3 regions of the Dyadobacter sp. AC419 genome follow, and region 2 is predicted to be linked to each of the others. Evidence: riboswitches for the same ligand, from Rfam matches in the RefSeq annotation. Region 2 holds a riboswitch; each other region holds the start of a gene.
What was found. Region 2 has a riboswitch for cobalamin ahead of AC0IYG_RS03680 (TonB-dependent receptor plug domain-containing protein). Riboswitches for the same ligand answer to the same signal wherever they lie in the genome.
Positions count from the first base shown of each region.

Region 1 (10,785 bases), on a different contig from region 2:
TTTTCTATCATTATTTCAATGTAGAATTTTTCACAATTCCCACCCGCAAAATTACGGGGGTTGGGTGCCCGCGAGCATTGGCGGTGTTGCCAACAACTGAGATTGAATTTATTTCTGATTATTTGTAATGCGTTAATCTGAGCCGCATTTATTTGGTGTTGAGTGGATTAGTGATTCTGCTTGTTTTAATATTTGAACATTGCTTCAAAGTCATGTTCTGGAAAAAGCGTGCTTTTGACGAAGCAACCGAATTGTGAAAAGTTGTAAACACTATTATATTCGTAGCGGTTTTTGTCGAACTAGTTTTATAAATAATAACTGTTTACCGTCTTCCCTATGAAAGCAAAATTTTCCTATTTAACACTTGCCCTCACATTAAGCTTGGCAGCCGGAAATGCGATATCCGCATTTGCCCAGGACGATGCTGATGACACACATCAGATCTCGGTGGTCGTGCCCACTGTGGCGCTGCTCGATTTGGAAACCTCCGCCGTAAGAAATTTCACGGCTTCATTTACACAGGCTACTCCGCTGGAAGCCGGAGACAAGATCACCGCACCTGCTGCCAACAGCACCCTTTGGCTGAACTATTCCTCCATTCAAACCGGCGAAATTTCCAAGAAGGTTTCGGTGGAAACTAGCGCACTCGTTCCGGGTGTGGACATTAATGTAGTCGCAGCAGCTTCATCAACCGGCTCTGGTGACAAAGGCAATCCGGCAGCGGCCTTCAACCTGACCGTTGCGCCACAAGCATTAATCACAGGAATTGGCAGCGCGTACACAGTTTCAGGTCCGAACAATGGTCACCTGCTAACATATGCCTTTACTTCCAACAACACCAATTATGCTGACCTGCGCTCGGGCACCGCGACGGTGACTGTGAAGTATACATTGGCAGACGAATAAGCCTAACTAATCGAACACCTCGTTACGCTTCGATCCGGGCCTGACGCCGTTGCTACGGCCCGGAAAGGAAGCGATTACGCAATGCAAGCAGCATGAGACCAGTCGCAAAATTCTTACTAATGCTGTTGCTTCCGGGCCAGCTTAGTGCCGCAGTTGTCATTTTGAATGGATTAACACACACACATACATTGCAAGGCGCGGACGCCAAAACCCATGGCATTATCCGTGTTAAAAATGAAGGCGCCAAAGACGCGCGTATATTGGTTTACCGTCAGGATCTGGTGTCTGATTGTGCCAGGGGCACACAATATCCGGAAAGAGGTGGTCACCAGCGTTCGTTGGCAGATGGATTGAAGACCAATGTGGATGAAAGAACCGTGGCTCCGAATGAAACGTACGAAGTTCGTTACACCATCGAGCTCGACCAGGCGAAGTCTGCGCCGGGCACTTACTGGGAGGTGATCATGGTGGAAGTGGCTGAGCCTGTGCGTGAAGAAGCTCAAAAAGGCGTTATCGTAAATTCAACCGTGCGGTATGCGGTGCAGGTGATTGTGGACGTTGGCACATTTGAAGGACCGCAGCTTTCGTACGAAAATGTGGCTTTCGAAAAAATGGCCGACGGACATTCAAACCTGAAAGTGCTGCTTAAAAACAATGGCTCATTTGCCTCGCGGACCAATCTGGTGCTGGAAGTTTACGATGCAACGGGTAAGCTCCTTAAAACAACCCAACCCAACACCCGCATGCTGTATCCGGGCCAGTGCAACACGTTTGAAGTTCCTGTGAGCGATCTGGAAAAAGGAAAATATGACTGTGTTATCGTGGCCGATACGGGCAAAGATCTCTTCGGTTCCAACATTTCATTACAGGTTGATTAACCTTCCCGAGCCCATTGATCCGACTCATTTTTATAATGATATTTATGGTGAGTCTGAAAGGGTTTTGCCAGCAAAAAATCCTCGTCAGTTTATCCAATGCTCCCGAAAAAGCTTCACCGGGGAGCCATATTACCTTGTTCTTTAATGTAACTGCTTCAACCGGATTTTCAGATTCACTTCAAGAAACAATCGACCTTCCAAAAGGCTGGAAACTCCTTTCCAAGCGCAAACCCGCGCAGATTTTAGGATTGACTGAGCTTCGTTACTTCTTTGTAATAGGCACACCGACAGACTGCTCAGCCGGCAATTATGAAGTAACATTCGGTGTAAAATCAGGCACCGAGCAAGCCAGCATAAATGCGAATGTGACCGTTGAACAAGTTCGTAAAATGGTGGTTTTTGTAGTTTCCCAGCCTGAGTTTGTCAAAGAAGGCGACACATTGCGGATTGGTTATCTGATACAAAATGCGGGAAACAGCAAGGAGACGTTTGGCATCAAATCCAGCCAAGGCAAAATGGTCGATATCAAAGACAGCCTTACGCTCGGTCCGCAGGAAAAAGCCAATGTTACGGTGCTGCAAGTAATTCCATTTACCGGAAACAATGCGTGGCAAAGTGCTACGGATCTGACGGTGCAGATGACTGGCGGGCAGCCTGCTGTTTATCAGGTTATAACGACGCCCGTTTTCTCGTCAGCGATCAAGAAAATCGACCGTTACTTTCGCTTTCCAATGGAAGTCGGCGGCGGCTTTATGTCTTACAAAATAGGCAACCGGACCATGATGGCTTACCAATATAATGTGACGGGAAGAGGTTTTTTAGACCAAAAAAATAAGCATTACATCGATTTCACCGCACGCGGTCCCAATCAGTTCAACTTTCCTGCACTGGGAAATTATGATCAGTATTCACTTGAATATCAATATGATAAAAGAACATTCGTTTCAATTGGTGACTTTGTTTTGCAGTTGAATAACCTCATGGAGTTTGGCCGCTTCGGTCGCGGATTAAAAGTGGAACAGCAGTTTGCCAAAATGAGCTACGTCGTTTTCTTGCAAAAAGCCCGCTTTTATTTCAATCAGAAAGAATCATTTGGCGGAAAATTCAGCTACAAACTAGGAGACTCATTCAACGCTGGCGCAAGCTACACTTCCAAGAATGTGCTGCGCAGAAACGAACAGTTTTGGTCCAATCTCATGGGTGTTTCCGGCTCCGTCAGGACGAAAGGTTTGATTCTGGAAGCAGAGCTAGCGGCTGGTCAGGCAAGATCTCGGACTGATTATGGCGCGTTTTTAAAACTTATTCTGGTAAAAAAATGGCTTAATGTGTCATCAAACCTCATTTACGCTGGCAAAAATTTTTACGGTTTTTACAACAACAGCATTCTTTTTAGCAATAACATTGGCTTTAATATATCACCCAAAGTAACGCTCGGCGTCAGCAGCAATTTTTCCAGGGTGAACCCGAGTCTCGATGAAACGTTTTACAGCGTGTCGCCAAAAGATCGAAACTACACAGCTTTTCTGTCTTACCAGATCAACAGACGAAATGGATTTTTTGTCTATTACGCGTCTCAGGAACGAGAGGATAGGCAAAGGCCGTCGGACTTTCATTATGCTGAAAAATTTGGCAATGTGACTTACAACCTTCAAACTGAAAAATTCACCCTTTTCTATCAGGGGCGTTTCGGACATTCGCGGAACAAGCTTGTATTTGATAATACGGGAAAGAAAGAGTCGTTTTCTAATTTGATCCAGCCCGCTTTCAGGGTTGTTCGCGGTGTTTGGCTCGGCGGATATTTTGAGCATCAGCATACCAGCAAGTTTTCTGCAAATGACGCGCTTGAAAATCTGTTTTACTATGGAGGCAATGCGGGCATAAACATCAAGCGCAACCTGTTTGCCAGCTTTTTATATCGCAATAATTACGCTCCCGATGAGCTTTATGTCAAACGCAGCTTTCTGGATGTCTCGCTATTGCTGGACCTGAACCGGCACAAGTTCAGCGTTTCGGGCGGTCGTTCGCACGTTCCCAATGCACAGAATGCGGAGCAGAACACATTGTTTTTTACAGTAAAATATGCGCTCAAATTGAATGTGCCGCTTTCGCGGAAAAAAAACAGCGGGATCGTTCGTGGAAAATTAACGGGTTCAGGATTTCCAAAACAGGGCAATTTGATCCAGCTTGGAAGTCATAAGTTCCTGACAGACAGCAGTGGAATCTTTGCATTTGAAGGCGTTGCCCCGGACGCATATTATCTGAGCATAACGCAGAACGATGCGAAAAACGACGGCGTTGTTCCTGTGGTCAAAATGCCCATGTTGATTGATGTAAGCACTGATAGCATCAGAAATGTGGAAATCCAGATGACCAGGACGGGCAGTGTGACCGGGAAAGTTGAATTTTTGAAAGCCAGTCAGCAATTGTCATCCGTGCTGAGCCAAAAGCCAACCGTTTTGATAAAGCTAACGAATGGAACAGACAGTTTCCTCACTGAATTGAATGACCGGGATGAATTTTCATTCAGAGAAATGCGGCCGGGCAAATGGACATTATCCGCATTTATCGCGGCGAATCAGGATCGTTTTGTCGTCGACGACAATGTCAGGGAATTTGATATTGAAATGGATAAGACTTTCCACGCGATTTTTAAGATACATCCGAATCAAAAAAGGATTCATTTTTCTGAAAGGAATTTTGATGTTTCTGTAAAAAAATGAAAAGCGCATTGGTCATATTCCTGCTGCTGAAATGCCTTGCCGTTGCCGGGCAGGCCAGCACGAATGTGAGCATTACGCTGCCTCCGATTTCGCTGATTGATGTGGTTCCGTCGGGAGGTGGAAATGTAACTTTGACCATGACGGCATCCAATGAAGCCGGCACGATCATAGGAACGGGGATGCCCAGCGCAACTAACTGGCTGATATTCACTTCCGCTGTGACGCCCGGCGCATCGCGCAGCATCAAAGGCGACGTTATCGGAACACTTCCGGCGGGCATTAATCTGCGCCTGGCCACTGCCACATACACAGGAACAGGGCAGGGACTTACGGGCAGCAGCATAACTGTGACGAGCAGCATCCTTTTGACAAACATTGCCACAACATTCATCAGCAACATTCAGGGGGCATACACGGGCACCGGCGCAGGAGAGGGTTTTAGGCTGACCTATTCTCTGGAAATTGACGGTTATGACAAGATCCGCAGCGGAACTTCCCAGGTAACGGTAAGATATACAATGGTCGACAACTGATGAAAAAATTAGCATTCATAACATTCCTGCTGTTCCTTGCCGAGCGCGGTTTTGGTCAGTCACTGAGCATCGCCAATTTGCCCTTAGGCGCGACCTGGACCGTTTCAACATTAACTTCTTCTGTGACGAAAGCAGGTAAAGATTATGTGGTTTATGGAGAAACAAGTCTCGTCGCACAAACCACATTGAAGATCAATGCGCTGCTTTTCTGGACGGTTAATGTCCAACTATCCACCACGGCGAACTGGCATTCCGGGCTTAAAATTTACGTAATCCGGACAGGAAACGGAACCGGCGGGGCCATTTTAGACGGTGGGTTGACTTATAAGGAAGTTACCACCATGCCGCAGGCATTTTTCAGCGGAAATCTTGGCCTTGGTTATGCCCGCGACAATGTGCCCATTCAATATAAGATAGAAGGCATGTCCGTCATGCTTCCCGCAAAAACTTACACCACGACTATACAGTACACGATTTCGGGCATATAGCTTGTTAAAAGACGTTCGTCTGTGGTCTATTCTTTCTTTAAAATTCCACTTGTGACACTGTCTTCAATCAATTGTTCAGCGTAATTCCAAATCGAAACAGAACCGTTTTTGATGACCTGTTTCTTTTCATAAACCTTGCTGTAATCAACATTATATTCCTCCCAGGTTCCGCCGTTGTTGGAAACATTTTGCAGCAGCGGTTCCAGGCGGTCCATTGATTTTGCAAATTTTGCTTCATCCGTCTCGCCAGCCTCAAACTCTTCCCAAATAGCAATAAGCTCTTGTGCCTGTTTTTCTGGCAGTAACCCAAAAATCCTTTCAGCCGCTGCCCTTTCCAGGTCGGTGTTAACATGATTTTTGACGGTGTCATAAATGAAAGTGTCGCCCGCATCGATCTCGACAATGTCGTGTATCAAAACCATTTTCACCACTTTTAAAACATCAATGGAAGCATTTGAATGGCCGGATAAAATAACGGCCATCATGGCCAGATGCCAGCTGTGCTCCGCATCATTCTCATTTCTGTCGCTATTGAACAGTTTTGTCCGGCGCTGAATATATTTTAGTTTATCAATTTCCTTGATAAAATCTATTTGCCTGATCAGATCTTCGTTTAGCATTTGGAAAAAAATTATGGTAACGCAATTTAGCCAACAAATCTAACCCGCGCCTGTAAATAATCCCGGGCACGGTGGAACAGTTTTTATAAGCGACCTGCAACTTTTAAAAACTTGCAACACCTGATCGATGCCGTCGATTAGTCTAAACAATCTGAATCATGTTTGTACCCATTGGATTACTCGTTGTAGCGATCATTGTAGTCGCTGTGCTTTATTTTAGAGCAAAAAATAAGGTTGAGAAATAAGTCAGTTACGCATTAAAAGGAGAAATTGTAACGCATCGAAAACGCTCTTCCCGGCAGGTTGTAACCGCGTTTTTCGTAGTAATTCTCATCCGTCAGATTGGCGATTTTCAGGCCAAGTGAATGATGCGCATTGACTTTGAATGATGCCGCAAAATCCATTGCTGCGTAGCTTGGATATTCAATTTCCGGGTTGATCGGGTCGGTGTAATCAATGTCTTTGCGCTGGCCGACCGATCTTCCGGAAAGGCGCAATTGCAGCCATTTCCGGTTGTCATACTGAACGCCGTAATTGAATGTATTTTTAGCCACATTCTGAATGTCACGCTCCACCGCAGAAGCGTCTGTTCCAACGATCAGTTCCTTCGCTTTTAGCAAGGATGAGCCCGTAACAAATGCTTTGAATGAATAGCGATAATCCTGAAACACACCAAAATCGAACGAAACTTCCGTCTCAATTCCCTGGATCGCCGCGTCCGCTGCATTGACAAATGTCGCCCGCGAAACAATGACCTCGCCACTGCCCTGCGGCTCATTAACCACATTAATAATCTTCGCAATTCGGTTGTTAACCTTCGTTGAAAAGTAAGTAAGCCCTGCTGCGAGCCCGGAACCTGGCTTGTTATATTGGAACCCGAAATCCCAGCTTAAACTGCTTTCATTTTTCAAATCCGGATTTCCAGCCGTGACCGCGATCCTTCCTTTGGAATCTTTAACCTCATTATAACCCGCCACCGAGTAAGCGTCCGTAGTGACGAATGCTCTGCCCGTAGCCACTTTCAGCCGAAGATCTGAGGTAAGCGCATAGGTGATTCCCAGGCTCGGGCTAACGAATGGCGTTGTTTTTTTGCCAGCCTGATAAGTGGGCAAAAGTGCTGTTTCCTTTACATTGAATGTAATATTGTCATAGCGCACACCCGGTTGCAGCGTCCATTTTTTATAGTTCAAAAGCGCTTGTGCGTAAAAAGCCGACGAAGTGATCGAATAGGCAGGCTGCGTCGGTGCCCGCTCGGTCGTATCATTGCTCCATCTTCGGCTGCTCGTCTGGGCGTTCAGATAATCATAACCCAGCATGATCGTGTGCTTTCCGATCTTCCAGGAGTCCTTAATTTGTGCCCCGGTCCATTGGTTTTCACCTTCGGCCGAGCGGAACGGCATTACTGGTTTTCCCGCAACATTGAGCGTGAAGTTTTTCGTATTTTCCTGTCCATGAAAGACTTTTAAGCTCGGTTCATGATTTCCTATTATGCCCGAAACAGCCACGTCAACCGCATTTCTGTCGTTATTTTTTTTACTCGCCTCCGCACTTCCGGATGATATTTCGCCGGGAGATTCAACGTTTCTCGCTACAAAATTTTCTCCGCTTACATCGACCCGCCAGTTTTTGCTCAATTGATAGCCCAGCCGCGCCCGACCCGTGTAATAATGCAGGTTTGTAAATGGCCTGCGCTGTCCGTCCGTAACCGTTTCATCCACCTGCTCGACCGGAATATCCGTGTAATTTTTCTGTGCATTTTCAAACCCAAACAGATCCCGGAGCAGATTATTCTTTCCTATTTTATAATCCTTCGCACGCTGAAAATATGCGAACGAAACATCATAGTCGAGCTTTTTGGTCAGGTTACCGCCTGCATTAAGCCCGGCTTGCATTGTTGTAAAACTGCCATATTCTACAAATGCATTTCCCTTGGTTGGGCCTTGTGATTTGGTGCGGATAATGTTGATCACCCCGCCCATTGCCTGTGAACCATACAAAGAAGACGCAGGCCCTTTCAGCACTTCAATGTGCTCAATGCCATTCAAATTGATCTGCGATAAATTGGTAACCCCCGCCGGACGGCCATCGATCAGCAGCAATGTCCGCTGATTGAGCCCCGAAAATTGCGGCCGGAATCCGCGGATCCCGATGCCGGATGACAAGTTTGGATATTGAATCACGTTGACGGCCGCCAGCTTGCGCACAATGTCGGTAATGTCAGCGGCAGGGGTGAGTTTTAAGTCTTCACTGGAAATGATCGTAAGCTGCTGCGCCAGGTTTTCCTTCCGCGTTTCAAAGCGTGTGGCGGTGACCACGATGGGGTTGAGCAAATTGGTTTTGCTGGAATCTGCAACTGGATTCTGTGCTTTTGCACAAAGCGAAATCGCCAGCAATGCTGCGATCTGGTAAGTAAATGTTTTCAATATTAAAATGAATTGGAGAGCGTGATTGCTCCGATGACAATAGAAAAAGCGCCTACGAGATAATTGACTATCCGGAAAAACTGCTCACGTTTGGAGACATACCGGCTGATTGATAAAGCAAAAAAATAGCCATAAGCGGACATGGAAAGAATGATTCCTAAACTTTGAATGATGATGATCCAGACAGCAGTCTGCGCATCACTCGCCGCCAGGGTAAGCGCCACCGCACAAGCCCCGCCCGTGCCAGCCAGTCCATGCACCATGCCCACCCAAAAAGAGCGGCTAACCTGCTGCGGCGGATTCGTGTAAATTCGTGCATCCCGTGGTAAGAAATTCCGCCTGATCGCCACAATCCCCAGCCAGATCATCAAAGGCCCGACGAGCATTTCAACTTTTCCGGAGACTTCAAGCAAAAGCTGGGATTTAAGCAGCAGCACCAAAACTGCAAACAAAATGAGGCTCAAAGAATGCCCCAGCGCCCAATGCATCGACCGCCAGATCAGCTTCCAGCGCCGCGCCGGACCCTGCTTTTCGTCAATGGCCAGCACAGAAACGGCCGCCATATGATCGGGTTCAAAAGAATGCTGGATGCCTAAAAGAAGGGAATCGACAAGTAAGTAATTGACCATAACAATCGAATAAGGTTTCGCCAAAAAGGCACTGAACTTATCCGGATTGGAAACAGGAGCATACAAGAGGAGGGGCAAAGACGCACACGCCCTGCCGACATCCTATCGCCTTTCTTCCCGAAAGCAAAACGGATATTCTCAACTGGCAGGTCTTCTGGCTCGTTCAACTTCTAACGCCTTCCCAGGTCAATTTTGAATTTTGAATGACTGAATGTTTTTATTCATTCATTCTATCATTCTATCATTCAAAATTGCACCCCAGTGGCATTATGTCAGAAGCTTGTAAATTGAACTTACAGCAGCGGGAACTGCTCCGGAATTACACCGGATTCCCTTTTAATTCCGCCAAAGGCGGACACCAAATGAAGCGGCAAAGCTAGATCTTTTTAATCTACTTTGTTAACATTTACCATATCTTTGGCCCAATAACGAGTTCTTTACATTCTTTTTTCCAACAGAGACAGGTTTTACAAACCAGTAAATTAATAGGGAACCGTGTGAGAATCACGAGCTGTCGCGCAACTGTAAGTAACGCAAAAAGTTTATATCAAAAGTTGTCCACTGGGTGCACACCCGGGAAGGATGATATGAATGTTACAAGCCAGGAGACCTGCCTTTTTCAAAGTTGACGATGCTTTCGCGAGATGAAGCAAGTCGGTCCGGATATCTGTTTTTCGTGGTTTTAACAACCCGGAACTGCAACAGGCGTGCTCCTGCACGACATGCTGGCTTCCTCTTCTGATCGCATCGTGAAAATGATGCAAGGAGCTTTTAACACATTCAATGTCAGTTAAAAGAATGGAAGCAACGGCATGAAATCACACTTTCTGATCTCAGCACCATCAAGCAATTCAGGTAAAACGACGGTTACCCTGGCATTGCTGCGCGCGCTGAAAAATTGGGGATTAACCGTGCAGCCCTTCAAATGCGGCCCGGACTACATTGACCCGATCCACCACACGCATGCTTCGGGAAATATCAGCATCAACCTGGACACATTCATGGCTTCTGAAAGTCATGTACAGGAACAATATCAGTCCTATTCCCAAGATGCGGACGTATCGGTTACCGAAGGCGTGATGGGTTTGTTTGACGGGGCCGACAAAATGAGAGGAAGCAGTGCGGAAATTGCCGGGCTGCTCGACATTCCCGTAATCCTCGTGATGGACGCAAGATCCATGGCCTATTCTGTTGCGCCGCTGCTTTATGGATTGAAAAATTTCAGAAAGCAGATCAATGTTGTCGGTGTGATCTTCAATTTCGTAAACACAGCATCGCATTATAGTTTCTTGAAAGATGCCTGCGCAGATGTAGGCATTGAGCCATTGGGTTATCTGCCAAAAAATGAGGCGCTTCAAATCCCTTCCCGGCATTTAGGGCTACATATCTCAGCAGAAACTGATTATGAGGCAATTATCAAAAATGCAGCGCAGGCAATTGAAGCAACTGTTGATATAAAACGCCTGCTGGAAATCACTCAACATTCAAAGCGTCACGTTCATTTTAAAACCGCTTTTTTACCAAAACAAAACTTGCAAATAGCAATCGCCCGCGACGAGGCATTTGCATTTACTTACCACCAGAACAT
Region 1 covers NZ_CEEDCD010000019.1:170,898-181,682, forward strand. Annotated here, with positions in the region: gene AC0IYG_RS14365 (hypothetical protein) at 337-906, shown strand; gene AC0IYG_RS14370 (hypothetical protein) at 999-1,784, shown strand; gene AC0IYG_RS14375 (COG1470 family protein) at 1,829-4,504, shown strand; gene AC0IYG_RS14380 (hypothetical protein) at 4,501-5,037, shown strand; gene AC0IYG_RS14385 (hypothetical protein) at 5,037-5,525, shown strand; gene AC0IYG_RS14390 (HD domain-containing protein) at 5,552-6,145, opposite strand; gene AC0IYG_RS14395 (TonB-dependent receptor plug domain-containing protein) at 6,403-8,568, opposite strand; gene AC0IYG_RS14400 (hypothetical protein) at 8,571-9,197, opposite strand; cobalamin riboswitch at 9,325-9,575, opposite strand; cobalamin riboswitch at 9,643-9,829, shown strand; gene AC0IYG_RS14405 (cobyrinate a,c-diamide synthase) at 10,010-10,785, shown strand, end outside.
Region 1: another riboswitch for cobalamin. It lies ahead of AC0IYG_RS14400 (hypothetical protein); the one in region 2 lies ahead of AC0IYG_RS03680 (TonB-dependent receptor plug domain-containing protein).

Region 2 (10,785 bases):
GCTTTCATGTAACCTGGAAGAGGCTGGATCATATTGAACTTGTCATCAAGAAAAACGGTCGTGGGATAGCTGGGCTGGTTATTGGTTAATGCCAATGCGAGCTGATGTATGCCTCGATTGCCTTCGGGCTGAAATTCGAATTTTTTGTTGCCCAACGTGATTGCCTTCTTTTGTTCAGCGTCGAGTTTTACTGCATAATATTTACGATTGACATAATCGACGACCGCTCTATTTTTGAAAGTTTCGCGATCCATCACTTTGCACCAGCCGCACCAGTCGGTGTAAACATCAATCATGACTTTCCTTGGCTCGTGCTGGATTTTGGCATACGCTTCCTCAATCGTCATCCATTGAATGCCTTCTGCGCGTGAAGTGGTGTCTGAACGAAATCCGGTGATGAGCGCGAATGTGATCAGGACAATGGTGCAGGTCAGAATCGATTTTTTCATAGCCTTTCGCTTGTTTAACTAAAACAGCATTTCTCTAAAATTAATCGTAAGCTCAAAAATTTCAGCCTAATCTGAAACCATAAGCAGCAGAATGTTGAACCTTACTCCGCTTTATCAGCGACGATCACCGTCTTTTTGGCAAAAGAAACCATTATTCCTCCCGCTACAATCAGGATCATGCCGGTTAGCATGGATAACGATGGAATGGCTTCTCCCATCAAAAAACCAATCAAAACGGAGAAAAGAATATTGGAATAACCAATCGCAGCCACGCGGCCCGCTTTGTCAAATGTAAAAGATTGGGTTAACATTCGCTGTCCCATCAAGGCTGTTAATCCTAATGCTAAAAATCCCAGCCATTGAAATCCATCGGTTGGCCAACGAAAAGTCCCGATGAGGAAATCGAGGTGTTCCATGGGATAATAAGTTCCGACGAGCATGGAAATAATGGGCATTACAATGCCACTCAGCATGAACGAGAGAATGATCGCACGCGTGTCGTAAACAATGCCTAACTGCCTGATAGACAAATAAGAAATAGCAGTCAGCAATGCATTTCCAAGCCCTAGCGCATTGTCGCGTAAGGAAATGGACAGGTCGGGACGGAAAACGAAAAGTATGCCCATAAATCCGACAAAAATGGCCGCCCATTCCCGGGAATTGAGCGTTTCACCGATCAGCAGCCAGGAAAGCAATGCCAGGAAAATCGGATAAGTGTATTGATACGTTGACGCGCGCCCTAAACCCAATGTTTGAATCGCGTAAAAAAGCATGTAAAGCGATAATGTGCCTACAACACCCCTGAAAATCAGCAGCCCCAACTTCCCGCCTTGCTGACGAACCGGCCGTCGCCAAATGCTGGTCAGAACAAATACGACGCCAACGATATTTCTAAAAAAGACCAGTTGAACAATGTGAAAATCACGCCCGAGCCACTTGGAAATCGCAGATGTCAATGAGAAGAAAAAGGCTGCTCCCAGCATTAAATAAATGCCTTTTTGAGAGTTGTTAACAGTAAGTTTTTGGGTAAGGGCAGCCAATATTATGCAGGTTTTGGCCAAATATAAACCATAACGGCCACAGTCGAAAGTCCCTTCAATTCCCTACCTTTGCAACTTTGGCGCCATACGCTGCTTCAATGCAACAATAAGGCTTAATAGGGAATTCCGTTTATCCGGAAGCTGTCCCCGCAACTGTAAGTCTGCAAATTTTTTGATCCAACCCCCAGTGCCACTGTATTTTAAACGGGAAGGCCGCGGATTAATAAGACAAGCCAGGAGACCTGCCAGAAAAAATTCACATGTTTGTTTTCGGAGGAAAGACAAAAGTGAAACGCCAATTCATATCAGCTCAGGTGATCGTTGATCGAAGATTTTTCATGATTTTGACCATTGTGTCATGGCTTTTTATTCCAAAAATCCTTGTCGCCCAGCAAGATAGCATCCGTTTGGATCCTGTTATTGTGAAAGGTTTTGTTCCTGAAAAATTCATGAGCGGCCTTAAAATCCAGAAGATCGATTCGGCAGCACTCATTCAATTCCGCTTCCAGAATATCAGTGACCTGCTTTCGTTTTACACGCCCATTGCATTTAAAAATTACGGCCCTGGCCAGCTGAATACGGCTTCTTTCCGTGGAACATCTGCCAATCACACGGCTGTTTTATGGAATGGGTTGAACATTAATTCGCCTATTTTGGGCCAAACCGATTTTTCAACTATTCCCGTCGCCGGATTTGATCAATTATCTGTTCAATATGGTTCCTCTGCAAGCATTGTGGGTTCCGATGCGGTTGGCGGAAGCATTCTATTAGGCAGCGCGCCGACCAGGGAAGCCCTTAGCGTAACATTGGGCAGGCAACAAGAAAGCTTTAACAACCATCAGACGCAGTTTACAGCAAGTTATGCAGCTCCCATCAATGCTAACTGGAATTTTTCAGGAAAAACCAGTGCATATGACGGCCGCATGAATAATCATTTTCCTTACTCGGAGCGTAGACAATATGCTTTGCTTCCTGCGAATTCTTTCCAGCGCGGGCTTGTGCAGGATTTGTTTTTCACCTCAAAAAACGATCACCAGATTTCCGCCCACGTGTGGCTCACCCGCAACCGGCTTACACTCACACCCGACGATCAGGCCGGACGCGAGCTTACATTGACAGAGGCTTACCGCACAATGCTGCGTTATAATTACAAGTTTTTAACATTGCGCTCTGCATGGGTCAGGGATATAATTGATTATGCTAAAGGAGATTACAGCCAATGGGACCATGCGGTTACCGACAAGTTTTCCAATCGTGCGGAGCGTGATTTTGAGTTTGGCAAATTACAGATCAAAGCGGGCGGCGAGTGGACACATTACCGGGCACGAGTGGCGGGTTATGAAGCCGGTTTGCTCACTGAAAACCGAGGTGATCTCTTCTTACTCAGCCGGTTACAAGCCACAAAGCGTCTGCTGATCTCTGCCAATCTGCGACAGGCTTTTGTGACGGGTTTTAATCCACCATTTACGCCGTCGCTGGGCGCTGAATATTTATTGGTGCAAAACACCGGTTATCTTTTGAAAATAAAAGGCTCTTACGGTCGCAGTTACCGGGTTCCAACATTGAATGAGCGTTATTGGAAAGATATGGGCAATCCGGATATCAGACCGGAAAGTGGTTGGAACAAAGAAATTGGGCTTGAACAACATGCTGTTTTGCCAGGCAACCACTCCATTTCAGCGACAATAACCGCCTATCATAACCGCATTAAAGACTGGACTTACTGGAATCCTTCACGCGCCTATCATGTTGAAAATTTGCAGCAGGTTTTGGCACGCGGACTTGAAGTGCAGCTTGGGTGGAAATATCAGGTTGCTGCCTGGAAAGCGGGTTTAAATGCAAATTATGCGTTGAATAAAAGCTCGCAGGAAAAGGCTTACGACGCTTATTCCTCAGACATTATCGGGAAGCAACTTGTTTTTGTGCCGATGCATTCCGGCAATGTTAACGCATTTTTGCAATATAAAAATGCCCGCTTGACCGGACAGGTTCAGACGCTTAGCAAGCGTTACAGCACATTCGATAATTCACAATATTTAGCGGGTTACACGCTGTCAAATCTGCTGGCTGAGTATACTTTTGTTTCTGCGATAGCAAAAATGCGGGTGCAGGCGCAGATCAATAATCTCGCAAACACGTTCTATTTAAATGTAAGAAACAATGCAATGCCCGGCAGAAGCTTTGCGCTGAGCTTAATTTTGAGTTACAATTCCCTTCCTGCGGCCGAATAAAGGTTTTGTAAGAACTTTCAGGCGGTTTAGGAAGCTAAATGTTTACAATTAATAAAACAAAAAATGAAAAAACAGTTATCCAGATTAGCAGCATTTACAGCATTATCCTTTTTTGCATGGTCATGTAATCAAAGCGATCCGGCTCCGAAAGGCGATTTTATTCAGGGCGTTTTTGTGATCAATGAAGGGAATTTCTCTCAAAATAACGGCGCAATTTCATTCTTTACCAGAGAACAAACCACTGCACAGGCTGACATATATTCCACGGCAAACGGGACTGCTTTGAAAGGTGGCGTGCAAGGTTATGCTGCCGCTGGTGAAGTCGGGATCGTGCTGGTTGACAATTCAGCAGCCGGACTGGACAAGATCGAAATTGTTAACAGCAATACATTCAAAACGATTGCATCCATCGGTGCACCGGACATTGAAAACCCGCGCGAAGTGGTTTTTGGGCCAAACAATAAAGCCTATGTTTCATGCTGGGGAACCAACGAAGGATATGCTTATAAAACAGGTTACGTTGCTGTAATTGACCTGATTAGCAACAAAATCACCAAAAAGATCGACATCGCGTCTGGACCTGAAACGCTCGTATTTAATAATGGAAAACTGTTTGTGGGGACGATTTCTTACGGAATGGGGAACACACTTTCTGTGATTAACACATCCACTGACACAGTCGAAAAAACCATCACTTTCACAAACGCTCCGACACCAATCGGCATCGATGCGAATGGGAAACTTTGGGTAAATGACGGCATTTTAGCCATCCGCATTAATCCTGACACTTACGCTTCTGAAGCATCATTAACAATGGGTGCCGACGCAAGCAAATCGGCTGGAAATTTCGCATTCAGCGCCGACCGCAGAAGTGTTTTCTTCACATTATCATATAGCGACGCAAATTATGTGTCGCACGGAGAAACTTACAGATTTGGCATTAATGATGCGCAAATCAATGTTACAACGCCATTTATCAAACGCCTTTTCTCAGGCCTGGCAGTGGACCCATCGCAAGGTTTGATCTACGCGGGTGTTACGCCTTCTTATGCGCAGGCTGGCTATGCAGTGCGTTACCGTGCAGACGGCACATTGGTTGACTCGGTTAAAGTGAATGTCGCGCCAACCGGCTTCTTCTTCAAGTAATTTTTTGATTTCATTTTGAAAAGCACCCGGCGATTCGTCGTGTGCTTTTTTGCATTTGGCCCAAGACATTTCGCCTTTAAATAATCGATGCCAAGCCGTTAATTCATTGGATTGGGCCGATTAATTGATTGATCGCATTATTTGCAGCAGTGTGCAATTCCTCTGTTTCTCAATACATGCGCTTAAAAAAAGAGTCTTTATCAGTTTTCATTTTCTTCGGTGCACTGCTGTTTCAAATTGCAGCCCTTGCACAATGGAGTGCTCCATATGCGAATAATTGGATTCGCTATGGTAAGCCTTACGTAAAAATCGGGATAACCGAAAAAGGTTTACATCGCATCCCGTTTTCGTCTTTGCCTAAAAGCTTTCCGACAAATTCTCCAGACAAACTTCAACTGTGGAGAAGAGGAAAGCAAGTTGCCATTGTCAGCACGGCGAATAACGAGATTGCTTTTTATGCTGTAACCAATGATGGTGCGAGTGATTCGCTGTTGTACAGGCCCATGAGCGCCCGCACTAACCCGTATTTCAGCATGTATTCGGATGAAGGTTCCTATTTTCTGACTGTTGGTAGCGAGGCAGGCATGAGAACAAAAATTGTCGAACAACCTGCTAATAATCAAATTCCTGTACTCACATTTCATAAGGAAATCACAGTGACGCAATATTCAGAATCCTATTCGCTGAGCACAATGAGCGCAATCAAGCCTTTGATTATGAATAGTTTCTTCGAGTCGGGAGCCAGCAAAACGGGGCCAATTATTAAAGCAGATTCGTTAATTTTCAGAGATTTCAAATTGGAACATTTTGCGGGTAATGTGCAAAAGTCATTACTGCATTTAATGGTTCACGGCAGAAGTGGAAATGAGCGAAAGATTGAAGTGTATGTCGGGAAAAATAAGGCGTCTTTGCGTCTGGTGCATGTGCTTCAAAGTTCTGGTTTCGACGCGCAGAAATACACATTTGAGCTCAAAGCAGAAGATATGGACGTGAACCAGAACGGAATTTTAGCATTTAAGTCCGTTATCAAAGATCGTCTTGAAAGATTTTCCGTGACTTACTTATCAACGGAATATCCGCAGTTAATAAATTTAGACAAAGGCTCTGGCAAAACATTGAGATTTGATCCTGTAAAAGAATCGTGGAGCAGGGTTGCGATAAAAAACGCATCGGCTGGCTTCACAATGCTTGATGTTTCAGATCCGGACCAACCTGTTTTGATCAAAGGCATGCCGGAAAATTTGATGATTCCGAGAAAGGAACGAAGCAACAAGTTTTCTTCGCCGCGAATGCGTTCGTTAATGTTGCTCCTCAAAAAATTGCAGCAGTAAATTTCAAAGCATTCGCCCCTAAGGAACCCAATTACATCATTATCACAACCGACAGCCTTCGAAGTGGCGCATCCAGGTTTTCGGAATATCGCTCATCTCCCGCAGGCGGCGGTTTTAAGCCAGTGATCGCGACCATTCAGGACATTTATAATCAATTCAATTATGGCGAGCCAAGTCCCGTTGCGATTAAGCGATTCATGTCTTATATGCTTACAGAAGGAGGAAAGAACAAGTATCTTTTCCTGATCGGTCAGTCGATTACATTTAATGAAAGAATGAAGCGGGAATTGCCTAACGAAGTGCCCACGATCGGTTTTCCCGCATCCGATGCATTGCTTGTCGAAGGTCTGGCAGGCGCTCCTTCGAATGTCCCCGCAATTCCGGTCGGACGACTTGCCGCATTGAACAATCAGAGCATTTTAGACTATTTGCAAAAAGTAAAAGATTACGAGCATGACCGCGCGGAAGATACGAGCTGGAAGAAAAATGTGCTGCATCTGAATGGTGGAAAAACGGTCGGTGAAATCACACAGCTGCGACAAAGTTTGGAGTCGCTGGTGCCGGTTGTTACGGGCGGATTGGTTCAGGGAAAAGTGAAGCAATATGTGAAGCAGAAAGCAATGGGTGAAACCGAGCCGGTCAACATTACGGCAGATGTAAACGCCGGCGTGGGGCTTATCACCTTTTTTGGTCACGGCTCTAACTGGGTGACGGATCTCGACATTGGGTTTATTACGGATGCGCCAAGAGGCTATAAAAATCCGTATAAATATCCTTTGATGTACTTTAATGGATGCGGCGTAGGCAATGTATTTAACGGCAAAGCCAATCCAAAGCCAAAATCCAGTGACCGGATTTCTCTGTCGCTTGACTGGATACTGGCACCGGACAGAGGAGCCATTGCAATTATCGCCAACTCTTTCGAAAGCCACGTCAGCCCGGGCTCCAAGTATTTACAGCGCCTTTATCACCACATATTTACGGACTCAAAGACGGCCGATTTGTCTATCGGCAAGATTCATCTTGCGGTCGCAAATGACATTATAGCAAACGATAAAGACCCTTACAGCATCGCCAACGTGCACCAAACCGTCCTGCAAGGCGATCCTGCATTAAAGCTGCGGTTTGTTGATAAACCGAACATCATAGACCCGGTTGAAAATGAAGACATGATAGCTCCGCTGCTCAACGTAACTTTCAACGGCAGATTACTTAAAGCAGATGAAGTAATCGGGCCTAATCCGGAAATTACACTTCGCTTATCGGATGACAAGCCACTCTTGCCAGACACGACGCTCATTGACATTTTCATCAAGCGATGCAATAACAACGACTGCGATTTTGAAGCAGTTAGTTATTCAAAAAACGACATTGTCGTAGACTCCACAGGAATTAATAGTTTGCTAGTGAAATATTTAACAAAACTTGAAACAGGTCATTATGAACTTTTAGTCAATGCAAGAGATCTGAGCAGCAATGCAGTTGCTGAGCCTTACCGGCTACGTTTTGAGGTGAGTGATCAGGATGATAAGGCCGCTGAACTAGTGGTAAGCCCCAATCCGGCATCATATTATTTGCGATTTGAGCTTAAATCAGCAAAGCAGTCTGACCTGAAATCAGTCAGATATTTGATTTTTAACCAAAAGGGAAATGTCGTTGAAGATAAAACCATCTCATTCCCAATGTGGTCCTTAACCAATGAGTGGACTTGGTTACCAACGCAAAGCACGTCAGGAATTTTTACTTATAAAGTCTTTTTGATAAACAGTCAGAAAGAGCCTTTCGATGTGCGAACCGGCAGAATTTTACTAGCGAAGTAATCTGAGTTGTTAGTTACAAGAAGGAAAAGCGGCTGATCTTATTTGAAGAAACCTTGCGGATCAGGTTTTTTTGCTTTAAGAAGTTCAACAAAGTCAAGATTCATTTGGTTGAAATCCAGTGCACGTCCTTTATGCAAATGCTCCCAGGATTTATCAAGATCATTCAGATTGTAATGCAGCAATGCCAGATTGTATTGCCCTAATGCATAAGTGGAATCCAATGCAGTGGCACGGTTGAGCAGCTCAGCGGCTTCGTCCAGTTCCTCCTTACGGCTCGAAATGGCGTAAAGCTTTAAATCAACGGTCGATAAATCAACTAATAACGGCACATTTTCACCCTGAAGACTTATTCCACGGCTCAGCATGCGTTTTGCGTCAACCCAGTTTTCACGCTGATATGAAATCACACCAAGGCCCCAGTAAGTTTCTACATTTTTGTCATTGAGCAGATGAGCCAGATTGAAACGGTAACATGCTGTGTCCAAAGAACCTTCCTGCAGATATTCCCATGCGCGGGCAGTGAAAAAACTGCTTGCCTCAGCACGGCTCGTGAAAGACTTATCGCACTCGCTTAGAAACCGGATTTCTTCATCTATTTGCTCAGAGGTTTTACTTACTTCTCCAAACAATGGCAAGACGCGTCTTTCTTTTAAATCCAACGGTCTTTTTTGGGCAAGATTCGTATCTGTGGTTGGCGCTGCGCTCGCGAGATGGGTGTTTTGAGCAAAGCCAAAGACTGGAATAAGAATAGCAAGCCAAATAACAACAGATTCTTTCATAGTAACTTTAATAGAGAAACAGGTTTTCTATTGTTCAAGTTAAACGGATTTATTGAGATTGTATTGCATTATCTGCGTTTACTTCTTCCCGAAGAATTCCGTCGATTTTGCCCGCCTTTTGCGGTCGTCTTGCTAGCCGGACGATACACATTTTTCTTCTCATGGAAGGCTCCCAGAAAGGTCGGATCTTCTCTCCTTTTCTGGTTATCGATCTCCCGAAGCATGTCCTGGCGCTCGCTGACAGGGGTTGGAGCAATTTCAAGATCCTCAGGAAGTTCCAGTCGGGGGATTTCCATCCGGATCATTTTTTCTATTTTTCGAATGTGATATTCATCGGCCATCGTCATAAAAGTGATCGCCTGACCAATGCGGTTTGCACGTCCGGTGCGCCCGATGCGGTGCACATAATCTTCGTAAATCAGAGGCACATCAAAGTTGATAACATGGCTCACTTCCGTAATGTCGATCCCTCTCGCGACCACGTCCGTTGCCACCATAACCCGCACAGAGCCTTCTTTGAATGCTTCCATTGCATTCGTCCGCGTATTCTGTCCTTTGTTGGCGTGAATGACTTTCAGCTCATCCTCGCGGACCACATTGTTCAATAAATTCTGGTGAACGAGACCGGCCACTTTGCGACTTCTCGTAAAGATCAACACACGGTTAAATGCCTCACGATCTTTGAGCAAATGCGTCAGCAGATTAATTTTTGTGCGGAAATTGGGCAATTCATAAAGCGATTGGGAAACCATTTCGGCCGTTGTGGCCTGTGGAGTGACTTCTATACGTGTGGGAAATTCGAGAAATTCAAAAGAAAGTCTTTCGACCTTATCTGAGAACGTTGCCGAAAAAAGCATATTCTGCCGCTTTGTAGGAATGATTTCGAGCAGTTTTCGGATTTGCGGCATAAAGCCCATATCCATCATTTTATCGGCTTCGTCCAGGATCATTACATTGAGGTTTTTGACAATCACCTCTTCCTGAAAATAAAGGTCCATAAACCTGCCTGGCGTGGCAACGATAATGTCAACCCCATTTCGAATGGCTTCTATCTGCGCTTTCGTTCCGACGCCGCCGAACAAAACAACCGTACGAATGTCAGTGTATTTGCTCAGTTGCGCGATTGCTTCCGAAATCTGCATCGCCAACTCACGCGTCGGCGCCATAATTAAAGCCCGGGCATGCATCCCCTGGGCATATTTGATCCGCATTAAAAGCGGTAATGTATAGGCTGCTGTCTTTCCTGTTCCTGTTTGGGCAATGCCCAGAATATCCTGTCCGGCAAGCGCCAGCGGAATCGCTTGTTCCTGAATTGGCGTTGGCTCGGTGTAGCCGGCCTCTTCAATTGCGTTGAGTAATTGACGGTTAAGCTTGAATTGCTCAAAATTGTTTTGCGTAGTCTGCATGGCGCAAAGGTACGAAAACTAGCACTAACCCAACCTCGCAAGTGCTTCTTTCAGCGTTTCCAGCTTCGCTTCGGCATCCGCTTGCTTCTGGCGCTCCTTCTCGACGATGTCCCCTTTTGCATTTTGAACGAAGCGTTCGTTGGACAATTTCTTGATCACAGAATCAAGGAAACCTTGTGTATATTCGAGTTCGCGCTGCAAGTTTTCGCGTTCCGTTTCAACGTCGATCTCGTCTGCCAGATTCACAAAAAACTCATCAGACTTCACCCTGAATGCGGTTCCTTCTGCTTCTCCCGTCACATAACTGATCTTTTCAACATTGGCCAGTTTTTGGATCAATGGTTCCAATGCGGCATAGCGATTTTGCGAATCGGTCCGGATTGCAAGTGGAAGTGCGATTTTAGGGCTAATATTTTTTGCATTCCTCAAATTGCGAATGGAAGAAATGACTTCAAAAAGCACTTCAAAATCATTTAAAAGCTGGTTATCAACACTTTCAGCTTGCGGGAATGGTGCAATGCAGATCGAATCATTTGGCTTTCTTTCAATGATATTTTGCCAAATTTCTTCCGATATAAATGGC
Region 2 covers NZ_CEEDCD010000008.1:54,698-65,482, forward strand. Annotated here, with positions in the region: gene AC0IYG_RS03670 (thioredoxin family protein) at 1-449, opposite strand, end outside; gene AC0IYG_RS03675 (DMT family transporter) at 551-1,489, opposite strand; cobalamin riboswitch at 1,551-1,753, shown strand; gene AC0IYG_RS03680 (TonB-dependent receptor plug domain-containing protein) at 1,750-3,720, shown strand; gene AC0IYG_RS03685 (YncE family protein) at 3,784-4,866, shown strand; gene AC0IYG_RS03690 (hypothetical protein) at 5,043-6,197, shown strand; gene porU2 (putative type IX secretion system sortase PorU2) at 6,185-8,017, shown strand; gene AC0IYG_RS03700 (tetratricopeptide repeat protein) at 8,056-8,796, opposite strand; gene AC0IYG_RS03705 (DEAD/DEAH box helicase) at 8,865-10,202, opposite strand; gene AC0IYG_RS03710 (valine--tRNA ligase) at 10,227-10,785, opposite strand, start outside.

Region 3 (10,785 bases), on a different contig from region 2:
AGGAAAAATGTAAATCGCCAGCTTCAACTTTCAGGAATAATAAGTAGAATGTTGTTTCTGAAAGTTCTATTTTTGGCTTTATTTACTCCCCTATTAATAACCTAGCTTTTGAAATTCGCTGCAATAGATATAGGATCCAATGGTGCCCGCATGCAAATCTCTTCGGTCCTGCATGACGAGGGAATTTCCCGTTTTAAGAAGGTCGAATATGTCCGCTTTCCACTCCGCCTGGGTCATGATGTGTTCACAGAAGGCCGGATAAGCCCGATGAGTGAGGACCGGATGATGAAGTTAATGCTGGCTTATCAGCTCCTGATGGAACTGCATGAAGTGGACGATTACATGGCTTGCTCAACATCAGCCATGCGTGAAGCAGACAATGGTTTTGAAGTTCGCGAACACATTGAACAGCGCACCGGCATTCATATCCAGATCATTGATGGCCAAAAAGAGGCGGAGCTTGTCAATAATGTGGTTGTCAAATCCCTTGCAGACGGGCAATTCATTCACATTGATGTCGGCGGCGGAAGCACGGAATTGAATGTTTATAAAGACAGACAAAAAATCGCAGCAAAATCCTTCAAATTAGGCTCGGTTAGGCTTCTGGAAGGAAAGGAATCCAAGAGTTCCTGGTTAAAGATCAAGGAATGGATTAACCAGAATGTTGATTATAACCTTCCCATTGAAGCTGTCGGAACGGGTGGCAACATTAATAAACTTTTCGATTTATCTTCGAAATTATCCGAAAGCTCGACCAGCCTGGATGAGATCGAAAGAATGCGCGACTACATTGCTTCATTCACACTGGAAGAGCGCATTAACAAACTGCAACTCAATCCAGACCGCGCTGATGTGATCGTCCCTGCGGGCGACATTTACACTTCCGCAATGAAATGGGCGGGTGCAAATGTTATTCACGTGCCGGATGTAGGCTTAAAAGATGGCATGCTGCAATTACTTTACGATCGGGCATGCCGCAAAAAAAAGCCCGAGAATAAACCCGGGCCTATGCGTTCTTAACAAAATTCAGCTTACCAAACCTGTTCAAGGTCTTTCGCTGAATATTTGTGATTTCTTTCAACAAAAACAGAATCCTTTGCCTCGCGTTTCAGCGCTAACGGATTCTTTTTGCCCAATTTTGCAATTGCAGCAACTGGAAACAACACGACGAAAAACACAAGCGATAGCAAGATCCTGCCGTTAATGGCACCTAAAATCTCAGCGATTTTATACCAACCCTTGACGATCAGATCGCCTGCGGCTGGAATGGCAATGCTCAAAACGCCAACAACGGCTCCTGCAATCAGGAAATATTGAGATTTGAAAATAAAGTATAGAACGACCAGTCCCGTAACGATGACCAATTGTGCTTTGGCCTTATCAGATTCACTCATTTGTATAGTTGGAAGATTGTAAAATGCAGTGGCTTTTGAAACCACTGCATATTGGGAAAAAAGTCGGATCGATCAGATTGAATTAGAACAGGGTGTAAATGAACGGAGCAACTGCCGAACCTCCACCAATAACAATCAGCACACCGATAAGTAGTAAAACGACAATTACGGGAGCTAACCACCATTTCTTACGCTCCTTCATAAAAGCAAACAAGTCTGTCAAAAAATCCATTTCTTTAGCTGTTTTTATTTCAAAGATAAATATTTCAATATTTTTTAATACTATATTCTAATTATATTATTGTTAAGGCTTCTTCATCGCCTCTGTGAGGCGATCCGCAATGAGTTTGTTCAATGTTGCGCTGCCGTGTCCGTCGTTCTTTCCAACCACACGTTCCTTTTCCGGAATCTTCAAAACGCCATCATTAATGCCTACAACCGTTACGCCTTTTGAACGCAAATAGTCTTCAACCGGCTTCGTATAACCTGCGCTTTTATCAACTTGAAAAAGGAAAGGAATGAATACGGCATACATTTTCGCACCTGTGCTGTCCCTGTAATCGACCATTTTTGAGAGATCATGAAGGTGTGCGTTGAGTACGGTTGTATCGGTGTAAGCAGTTTGCACAAACTTTTCGAATGTGCTGAAGCCAGTGTGGGGAAGTTGCCAGTAAATGAAGTTTGGCAGATAAAAACGCTTAACCAGCGTAGTCATTGGCCCTTTCAAATCTGCATATGGCTCCGCTCCGGACAGTGACAAACCTTTTTCGCGGCCTACTTTTTCAATGTCATTTGGAAAATACTCTAATACAATGACATCCGGTTTGACTGGAAATGATTCCAATCGCTTTGCTTCATCCCGCGTATCTGCGCCGGACATTCCAAGATTGTAAACAGAAACTTTGTCGGCACCAAGCGAAGCTTCCAGCTGATTGGAAAAGCGCTCGTTAACATCTTTCAATCCGTGACCGGCTGCAAATGAATCGCCGATAATCAGAATGTGTTTTTTGCCAGGCTCGTTGGTAACCTCCTTATCGTGATATCCAAGCGAATTAACAGGCTTCCAGTATTTTTCCCACCAGATTTGCGAAGCCTTGGAAAGCACGCCCTCGTGGCTTTGCGGAATGTACATGAAAATCATTTCCAGGAAAACCAGTGTCACGATCAATGGAACAGCAATCGTAACAATGTTGGCAAGAATGCCTTTTGCTTTGCTTTTTACTACACCATAATAGAAGATCCTGAGAATTTCAATGATGAACAGAAACCAAAACGCAAGCTTAGCAAGACGAACATACCAGCTGTCTGCTTGCGGAAATCCTGGATATTCAAACTTGATTTGAAATCTGTCTGGGTAGAATAGGAAAACGAAGAGTAAAGCAAGAAAAAATAAGCGAACTACGCTTGAAACTATTTTAGAGGTCATTGTGTGTTACTGAAATTCACTATTAATCGAGTACAAATTCTTCTTTCCAATTGTCTTTTTCCAACCATTCAGGCTGTTGTTTTTTATCAAAAATAAAATTCCCAACAACCAGATAGTCCATTTCTGTACGCATGAAGCATCTGTAAGCATCATTCGGCGTGCAAACAATCGGTTCCCCGCGGACATTGAAACTTGTATTAACGATAACAGCGTAACCAGTCAGCGCTTTAAAGGAATCAATCAGTTCGTAGTAACGCGGATTGGTTTCCTTATGGACAGTCTGAATGCGAGCTGAATAATCAATATGTGTAATTGAAGGAAGATCTGAGCGTTCGAAATAAAGCTTCTCACGCAAGTCTAACGATCCGTAGTTGGATGGAACCGGCTTACGTCGTCCTTCCGCAACCGGGTGAACAAGAAGCATATAAGGTGAAATCCCTTCATAATCGAAGTAATCTGCGCAATCCTCTGCTAATACAGAAGGAGCAAATGGACGGAAGGACTCCCGATATTTAATTTTCAGGTTAAGCTTTTTCTGCATTTCTGCATTTCTTGGATCGCCTAAAATACTACGGCCACCCAACGCACGCGGTCCAAACTCCATACGACCCTGGATCCAGCCTACTACATTTCCTTCGGAAAGCAGCTTAGCGGCATCAGCAGAAAGGTCTTTGAAGTTTTCGTAATGTGTGTAAACGGCTTTATATTTTTTTGCCGTCAAAGCCACGTCCAGATCAGAGAATGTTGGCCCTAAATAAGAACCTCTCATCGCATCAGCCGTCCAGGTTATTTTCCTTTCCTGACCAAAGAAAATGTGATACGCTGCCTGCGCGGCTCCTAATGCACCACCGGCATCACCAGCAGCTGGTTGAATGAAAATGTCTTTGAAGATATTGGCTTTCTGCAACTTGCCGTTGGAAACGCAATTCAACGCAACACCACCAGCCATACACAGATAATCTGCGCCTGTAAGACGCTTGGCTTCCTTCGCCATGCGAATCACTGCTTCCTCTGTAATGTTCTGAATCGCCAGACCTAAGTTGCAATGAACCGGTTCGAGGGCATCTTCCGGTCTTCTTGTTTTGAAACCAAAAAGCGCCTCCCATTTATCCTCATTAACCATTTTCAGGCCTGTCGCATAATCAAAGTAATCTTGATTTAGCCAAACAGAGCCGTCTTCTTTGAGTTCAATGAGGTCTTTGAGAATGATATCCTCGTATTTTTTGATATCAGGAGAAGTCGGGTTGCCGTAAGGCGCAAGACCCATCAATTTGTATTCGCCCGAGTTAACCCGGAAGCCCAGGAAATAAGTAAATGCAGAATAAAGAAGACCTAATGAATGCGGAAATCTCAGCTCTTTAAGAATGCTGATGTCCTTTCCTTCACCCAGGCAAATGGAAGCAGTTGCCCACTCGCCTACGCCATCAATTGTAAGAATGGCAGATTTTTCAAATGGTGATGGATAATATGCACTTGCGGCGTGAGAAAGATGGTGCTCAGGAAACAGAAGCTTTACTTTCTTCTTTTTGTCATAACCCAACTTAACCAGCTCTTCATTGATCAGACGCTTTAAAAACATCTTCTCCTTAATCCAAACGGGCATTGCAGTTAAAAATGACCTGACACCCTTTGGAGCAAAAGCATAATAAGTTTCGAGAAGTCTTTCGAATTTCAGTAGCGGCTTGTCGTAGAAGACGATCGCATCTAATTCATTAATGGTAAGTCCACCGTATTCGAGGCAAAATGCAACTGCATTGGACGGAAAACCAGGATCATGTTTTTTTCGTGTGAAACGCTCTTCCTGCGCTGCTGCAACAATTTCTCCGTTGTCAATAAGAGCTGCTGCCGAATCATGATAAAAAGCTGAAATGCCTAAAATTTTCATTTAACAAATTAAAATTACCATTACGAAAAATCTGACAGAGGCCTTTACAACAAGATCGCACGATAGCGTGTTCCTTAAAAAAACTTTTCGACAACATTGGCTATCAGCTACTTACAGAAAACCGGATGAATTTTCTCGCTCAAATCGAGTACAAAGCTAGCACAAGTTTAGGTTTTATGCATATCTACGTTCAAGAGATAAAAAGAGATCAATTAAACGGCGGGGGAATTTAACGGAGGATTTCTTTCAATATTATGTACTTGGAAAGCTCCTTTGCGAACTGCTTTGCGCCTTGCTCACTCAGGTGGCAAACGTCGCAAAACATGGTTGAATCCTTGGGTAAAGCCACTGACATATCCAAGAAATGAGTTTTATGTTCACGCTGCACTTTCATGAGCATTGCATTATGCGTCGCTATTCCTTTAATTATATGTTCAGGTTTCCCCCAGGTTGTCACGGGTGAAACAATGTAACATGGAGTAAAATACTTTTTATCGTCCGGCCCGCCATTGAGACTAACTCCGGGAGGGAAGTAAGACGCGTATTTGACGAGCAACAGCGGCTCGTGTTTTTGATCGGCAATGCTGGCAATGCTTTTCAAATTCTGATAATAAGGCAAGGCCGTTTTAATGTCTTTTCCAAATTCAGCGAAATCAGAATCCACCTGATCATTACTAATGTAGAGCCTCTTAGATAATTTGTTGCGCAGCGCACTACAAGTCAAATGCAAAGCGTAAGGAATGACGGTGAACTTCATCTCCGGATGGCTCAGCAACAAATTGATTTCATCATACCATTTAATGTGACCATAATCTGCACGAAACAATTCCGTCGTGATGTTATTTGCGCGGTTTTCATTAATTGCTTCATAGTATATTACGAGATCAAATTTCTGGTGCCGGAGCATCCTGTATTTAATAGCATTGTCAAGCGAGTTGTGCCCTGGCATTGCAACATTAAAGAACTTAAACTTTTTGATTTCAGGATAAGCCTGTTGAAAATGTAAATCCAGACGCATTTCCAGTCTTGACCAATGTGTATTGACCACAGATCCGCCAAGAATTAAAATATTCCTCGTTTTTGGCCCGTGATCCAGCTTCGCCTGTTCGACCGACTCCATAAATGGATAATAATTTTGTTGGAGATAACGAGCCGGAAGCAGGAACGGATATCCGAAGCAAGTCAGCGCTAAACGAAAGATAAGCTCTGAGAAGACAAACAAGATCACAATAAATGTTGACGCCAGGGCTATCTTCCTAATCATGGAATAGAGCCCTCCTCAGCGGCAATAACGGCTATTAGATAAGTTTTCTGCCGATCGGGAAAGATAACACTTCCGAAGAAAGCAATAGGAATACGCATATTGTGCAATTAGTTGATCGCAAAATGGACCAACCTAATTCTCTGCACACAATCCGTTTATCCTCCGGTGACTTACGATGAGCAATCGGTTTAAATCGCTAAAATGTAATTTTTGTAGGCTTCAAATCTTCGTCAAGCGCAACGAAAGTAAAAATGCCCGTAACTGCCTTTTCGCGGCCTTCTTCGTACATTTTTTCAACGAAAATATCGACGCGCACTTTCATACTGGTGTTACCGACCGTTTCTACCCTTCCTACTAATTCAATAATGGTCCCTGCGGCGATGGGATGGGTGAAATCAATGCGGTCGGAGGAAACGGTTACGCAGCGCAATCTTGAAAACCGGGTGGCTGCAATAAATGCGATTTCGTCCATCATCGACAGGGCGGTGCCGCCGAAAAGTGTGTCGTAATGGTTTGTGTTATTAGGAAAAACCGTCTTAAATACGCGGGTTTCTGAGGCAAGAATCTTTTCTTCTAATGTCAAAATTGTAGCTTTTGGTCACGCAAATGTAAAAAAGAGTCAGGAATTGCGTTTCCTGACTCTTTGTAAAAATCGGATTATTGTTCAACTGCAACTGATTCGCGCAGCAGATTAGCGGCCGTGATCATGTTTTTCAATGCTGCTTCGGTTTCCGGCCATTTCCTTGTTTTCAGGCCACAGTCGGGGTTAACCCAAAGATTTCTTGCAGGGATTACCTTCAATGCTTTTTCCAGCAAAACAATCATTTCATCAACCGTAGGAACGCGCGGCGAATGAATGTCATAAACGCCCGGTCCTATTTCGTTGGGATAATTAAAGTTGGCAAATGCATCCAGCAGCTCCATTTGTGACCGCGAAGTCTCAATCGTGATCACATCCGCATCCATTGCTGCGATCGAATCAATGATGTCATTGAATTCGGAATAGCACATATGCGTATGGATCTGGGTCTGGTCGGCAACACCCGCAGCGCTCAGCCGGAATGCGTCCACGGCCCATTTCAGATAGTTGCGCCATGCATATTTCCGCAAAGGCAAGCCCTCGCGAATCGCCGGTTCATCGATCTGGATCACCTTAATGCCGGCCTTTTCAAGATCCACAACCTCATCCCGGATTGCAAGTCCGATTTGGAATGCGGTGTCTTTCCTTGGCTGATCGTCACGCACAAATGACCATTGCAGAATCGTTACCGGCCCGGTTAGCATGCCTTTCACGAGCTTTTCTGAATTCGCTTGTGCAAAAGCAGACCATTTCACCGTCATAGCCGCGGGCCGTTCGACGTCCCCAAAAATAACCGGCGGTTTCACGCAGCGGCTGCCGTAACTCTGCACCCAGCCATTTTGCGTGAATACAAATCCAGACAAGCGCTCTCCAAAATACTCGACCATATCATTACGCTCAAATTCGCCGTGAACCAACACATCAATGCCCAATGCTTCCTGCCAGCGCAATGAGGCCACAATTTCTTCCTTAATGCGTTCCTCGTAGGCTTCCAATGTCAGCTTTCCGCTTTTCAGATTTGCCCTCAACTGACGCACTTCATCGGTTTGCGGGAATGAGCCAATTGTTGTCGACGGGAACAGCGGCAGTTTCAGTTTTTCCAACTGAATGGATTGGCGGACATTGAATGCATTTTGCCTGTCAAAATCCTGCTGTGTAACGCCCTCAACGCGTTTTTTCACTTCCGGTTTGTGAATCAATGCGGAAGTCTTTCGGCTTTCTAGCGCTTTTTGATTTTCAATAAATAGCGCATTAGCGGTCCAATCCGTCTGAGCCAGATGCGTTAATGCTGCAACTTCACTCAATTTCTGTTTAGCAAAAGCCATCCAGTTCTTGATTTCCCGCGTTAAGACGGCTTCATTTTTTTCAAGGTCCAAATCATGCGGACTATGCAATAAGGAAGAAGAGGGAGCGATCATCACACGGGCTTCTCCCAAAACATCAATTGCCTGCTTTATGTAATCAAGCGACTTCTTGAAATCATTTTTCCAGATATTTCTGCCGTCCACAATGCCTAGTGAAAGCTTTTTGGCAGAATTTACAAATGTTGCATCGGCCAGGATTTCGGGCAAAGTTTCTGCGCCACACGTGAGGTCAATGTGCAATGCATCAATGTGCAAACTCGTTGCCGTGGAAAGGTTCTCTTCCAACGCACCAAAATAAGCTGCAACCAGAATCTTCAACTTCGGAACGGCTTCCCGGATTTGCGCATAAGCACTTTGCAGCGCAAGTTTGTCTTCGTCTCTCAAATCAAGCACAAGCGCTGGTTCGTCCAGTTGAATCCATTCCGCGCCGCGTGAGGCCAATTCCTTTAATACGGAAATGTAAACCGGCAAAAGATTATCCAGCAGATCAATTTTATCAAAACCCGCTTCCTTTTCTTTTCCCAACAAAAGATAAGTTACAGGGCCCACAAGCACTGGCTTGGTCAAAATGCCTTTATGCAGCGCATCTTCAAATTCTATAATGACCTTGTCGGAATAGCGATTGAATTTTTGGTCTTTGATAAACTCCGGCACCAGATAATGATAATTGGTGTCAAACCATTTGGTCATTTCCATCGCCTTGATATCCAGCCCATCACGTTGAACGCCACGCGCCATAGCGTAATACAAATCCAGCTCGCGATTCGATTTCCCGTCTATCAATTGATGGTAACGCTCCGGCACTGCGCCGGCCATGAGGCAAGTGTCCAAAACGTGGTCATACAATGAGAAATCATTGGAAGGAATAAAGTCTAAACCAGCTGCTTTCTGCATTTCCCAATTTTGATGGCGGATTTTGCGGGCGACTTTTTGCAGTTCGTCCCGATCAATTTTACCGGCCCAAAACTGTTCGCTGGCTTTTTTGAGCTCGCGCTGACTTCCAACGCGTGGATAACCAAGGTTGTGTGATAACATAGCATTCGTGTTTAAGAGTTAACAATAGAGCACAGGAATCTCGTCCAGGAATGTTGTTCCTGAAATTATCCAGCATAATGTTTTGTAAATCAATGCGTAACCATTTCCCAATCGTGAGGAAATAGTCATTGAGCGTAGCGGCAAGTCTCCTGGCTTGTATCACTTTTACCGCCCTTCTCGCCGCGAGGCAATGGGACACGAGGGTAAAAATCTGTTCTGCATTACACAGAACCAATACTTACAGTAGCACGACTGCCCGTGAATTTCACACGGTTCCTTTTTAATTTCTGCTCAGTTGGCTGAGGGCTCCAACAGCGAAAACCACTACCCCGATTGACGGGCGTTCATTAAGAACGGGGTAAAGTTAAAATGAAAATTTTGGGAGCGCTAAACAGGCCGTGTTTTAAGTGAAAGGCGTTCGTATTGATAAATACGAAGGGATAAAATATCTTTTTGCAAAGGTTTTGCAAGTGCCCAAAAGTGAATTTTGTTGAACAAAAATGAATGCATTTCACCGGTTTAGGCGCAACCGGAGCGAATTGACATTGATATATCGTTTCAAACCATTAATCGGCGACTCAAAGCAAAACCAGGATAAAGATGCAACAGCAACAACGAGTACGAGGCTTAGCGCCCTTCCCATTACATCGGTGACAATGAGCTCGATCTTGAATATTCTTTGAACCAGTTTTACAAAAACCGGCAGCAATATTGCAGGAATGATCATGTGATAAATGTAAATGCCATAGCTGATCTTGCCAATGTAACGAAGCAAACTGTTGTCCAAAATTTTGCCTCCGACGGACTTAAAACCGTTTCCATAACTGGCGTGCGCCACAAAAAATAAACAAAGCAACGCCATAGACGTCCTGAAAAACAGCGTAAACAGCACGGAATCCACTTGCCTGAAACAGAAGAAAAGAAATAGGCTAAATCCGCCTGCCGAAAAGATTTTCAGCTTACGCAAAAAGGCTTCGGGAGACCTGTCATAAACCAAAACGAAAGCCCAAAGCGCGCCTAACCCGAATGCATCCAGGCAAGTCGGCATCAGCACGCCGAGGTTATGACCAAAAAATGAAAGGATCAAGCGACTTACAATGCCCAATGCAATGGTTGCAAAAATGACTTTTTCCAGAAACCGCACGGGAACGGCTAATATTATAAGTGGCCAAAAAATGTAAAACTGCTCTTCAACGGCCAGCGACCATAATGTAGAGAGCAAGTCGGACCAGTTGCCTGTTTTTTCAAGCAAAAAATTCGAAATATAAAGAAGATAATGTGCGGGATCTGTGTAAAAGTCTGTTTGGATGGGCGAGAATAAAATGAATTGACCTGGCCTGCCAAACGAAAAACAACAGCAAATAATACAAAGGGAAAATCCGCAAAGCGCGCCTGATAATGAAGTTTTTATAAACAGGTGCAATGCCGTTGTAAGCGACGGCATTTTTACTTAGCAATAAAATACGGGTGATAAGAAAGCCGCTCAGGACAAAAAAAAGCGTCACGCCAAGCGGTCCGTTGGCGATTCTGTTGATCCCTGTGTTTTCAGGAAACCAATGATAAAGGATGACGAGAAGGATCGCGATTGCCCGAAGGCCATCCAGTTGAGAAAAATAGGCTTGTTTTTGCATCTATTCATGGGAATTAAGCCGCAATAAATAAACTCGCACTGCATTGGATACTGCTTAAAATGGGTAAAAAGCATTGACTGATTATGAATGGTTTGAGGTTTTTAACTGATCAGATTTGCAGCTTCCTCATCCAGCAAAAATTCGGCATTAAGGTGATTTTGCAGGACCGTGGCCGGAAAGCTTGTCGTCACCGGAAAGTCCAGCGC
Region 3 covers NZ_CEEDCD010000018.1:179,832-190,616, forward strand. Annotated here, with positions in the region: gene AC0IYG_RS13200 (Ppx/GppA phosphatase family protein) at 109-1,020, shown strand; gene AC0IYG_RS13205 (SxtJ family membrane protein) at 1,032-1,394, opposite strand; gene AC0IYG_RS13210 (DUF5989 family protein) at 1,477-1,626, opposite strand; gene AC0IYG_RS13215 (SGNH/GDSL hydrolase family protein) at 1,699-2,820, opposite strand; gene AC0IYG_RS13220 (carbamoyltransferase family protein) at 2,843-4,705, opposite strand; gene AC0IYG_RS13225 (hypothetical protein) at 4,935-5,825, opposite strand; gene AC0IYG_RS13230 (acyl-CoA thioesterase) at 6,166-6,552, opposite strand; gene metE (5-methyltetrahydropteroyltriglutamate--homocysteine S-methyltransferase) at 6,627-8,948, opposite strand; cobalamin riboswitch at 9,071-9,289, opposite strand; gene AC0IYG_RS13240 (acyltransferase family protein) at 9,460-10,200, opposite strand; gene AC0IYG_RS13245 (acyltransferase family protein) at 10,193-10,579, opposite strand; gene AC0IYG_RS13250 (glucosamine-6-phosphate deaminase) at 10,681-10,785, opposite strand, start outside.
Region 3: another riboswitch for cobalamin. It lies ahead of metE (5-methyltetrahydropteroyltriglutamate--homocysteine S-methyltransferase); the one in region 2 lies ahead of AC0IYG_RS03680 (TonB-dependent receptor plug domain-containing protein).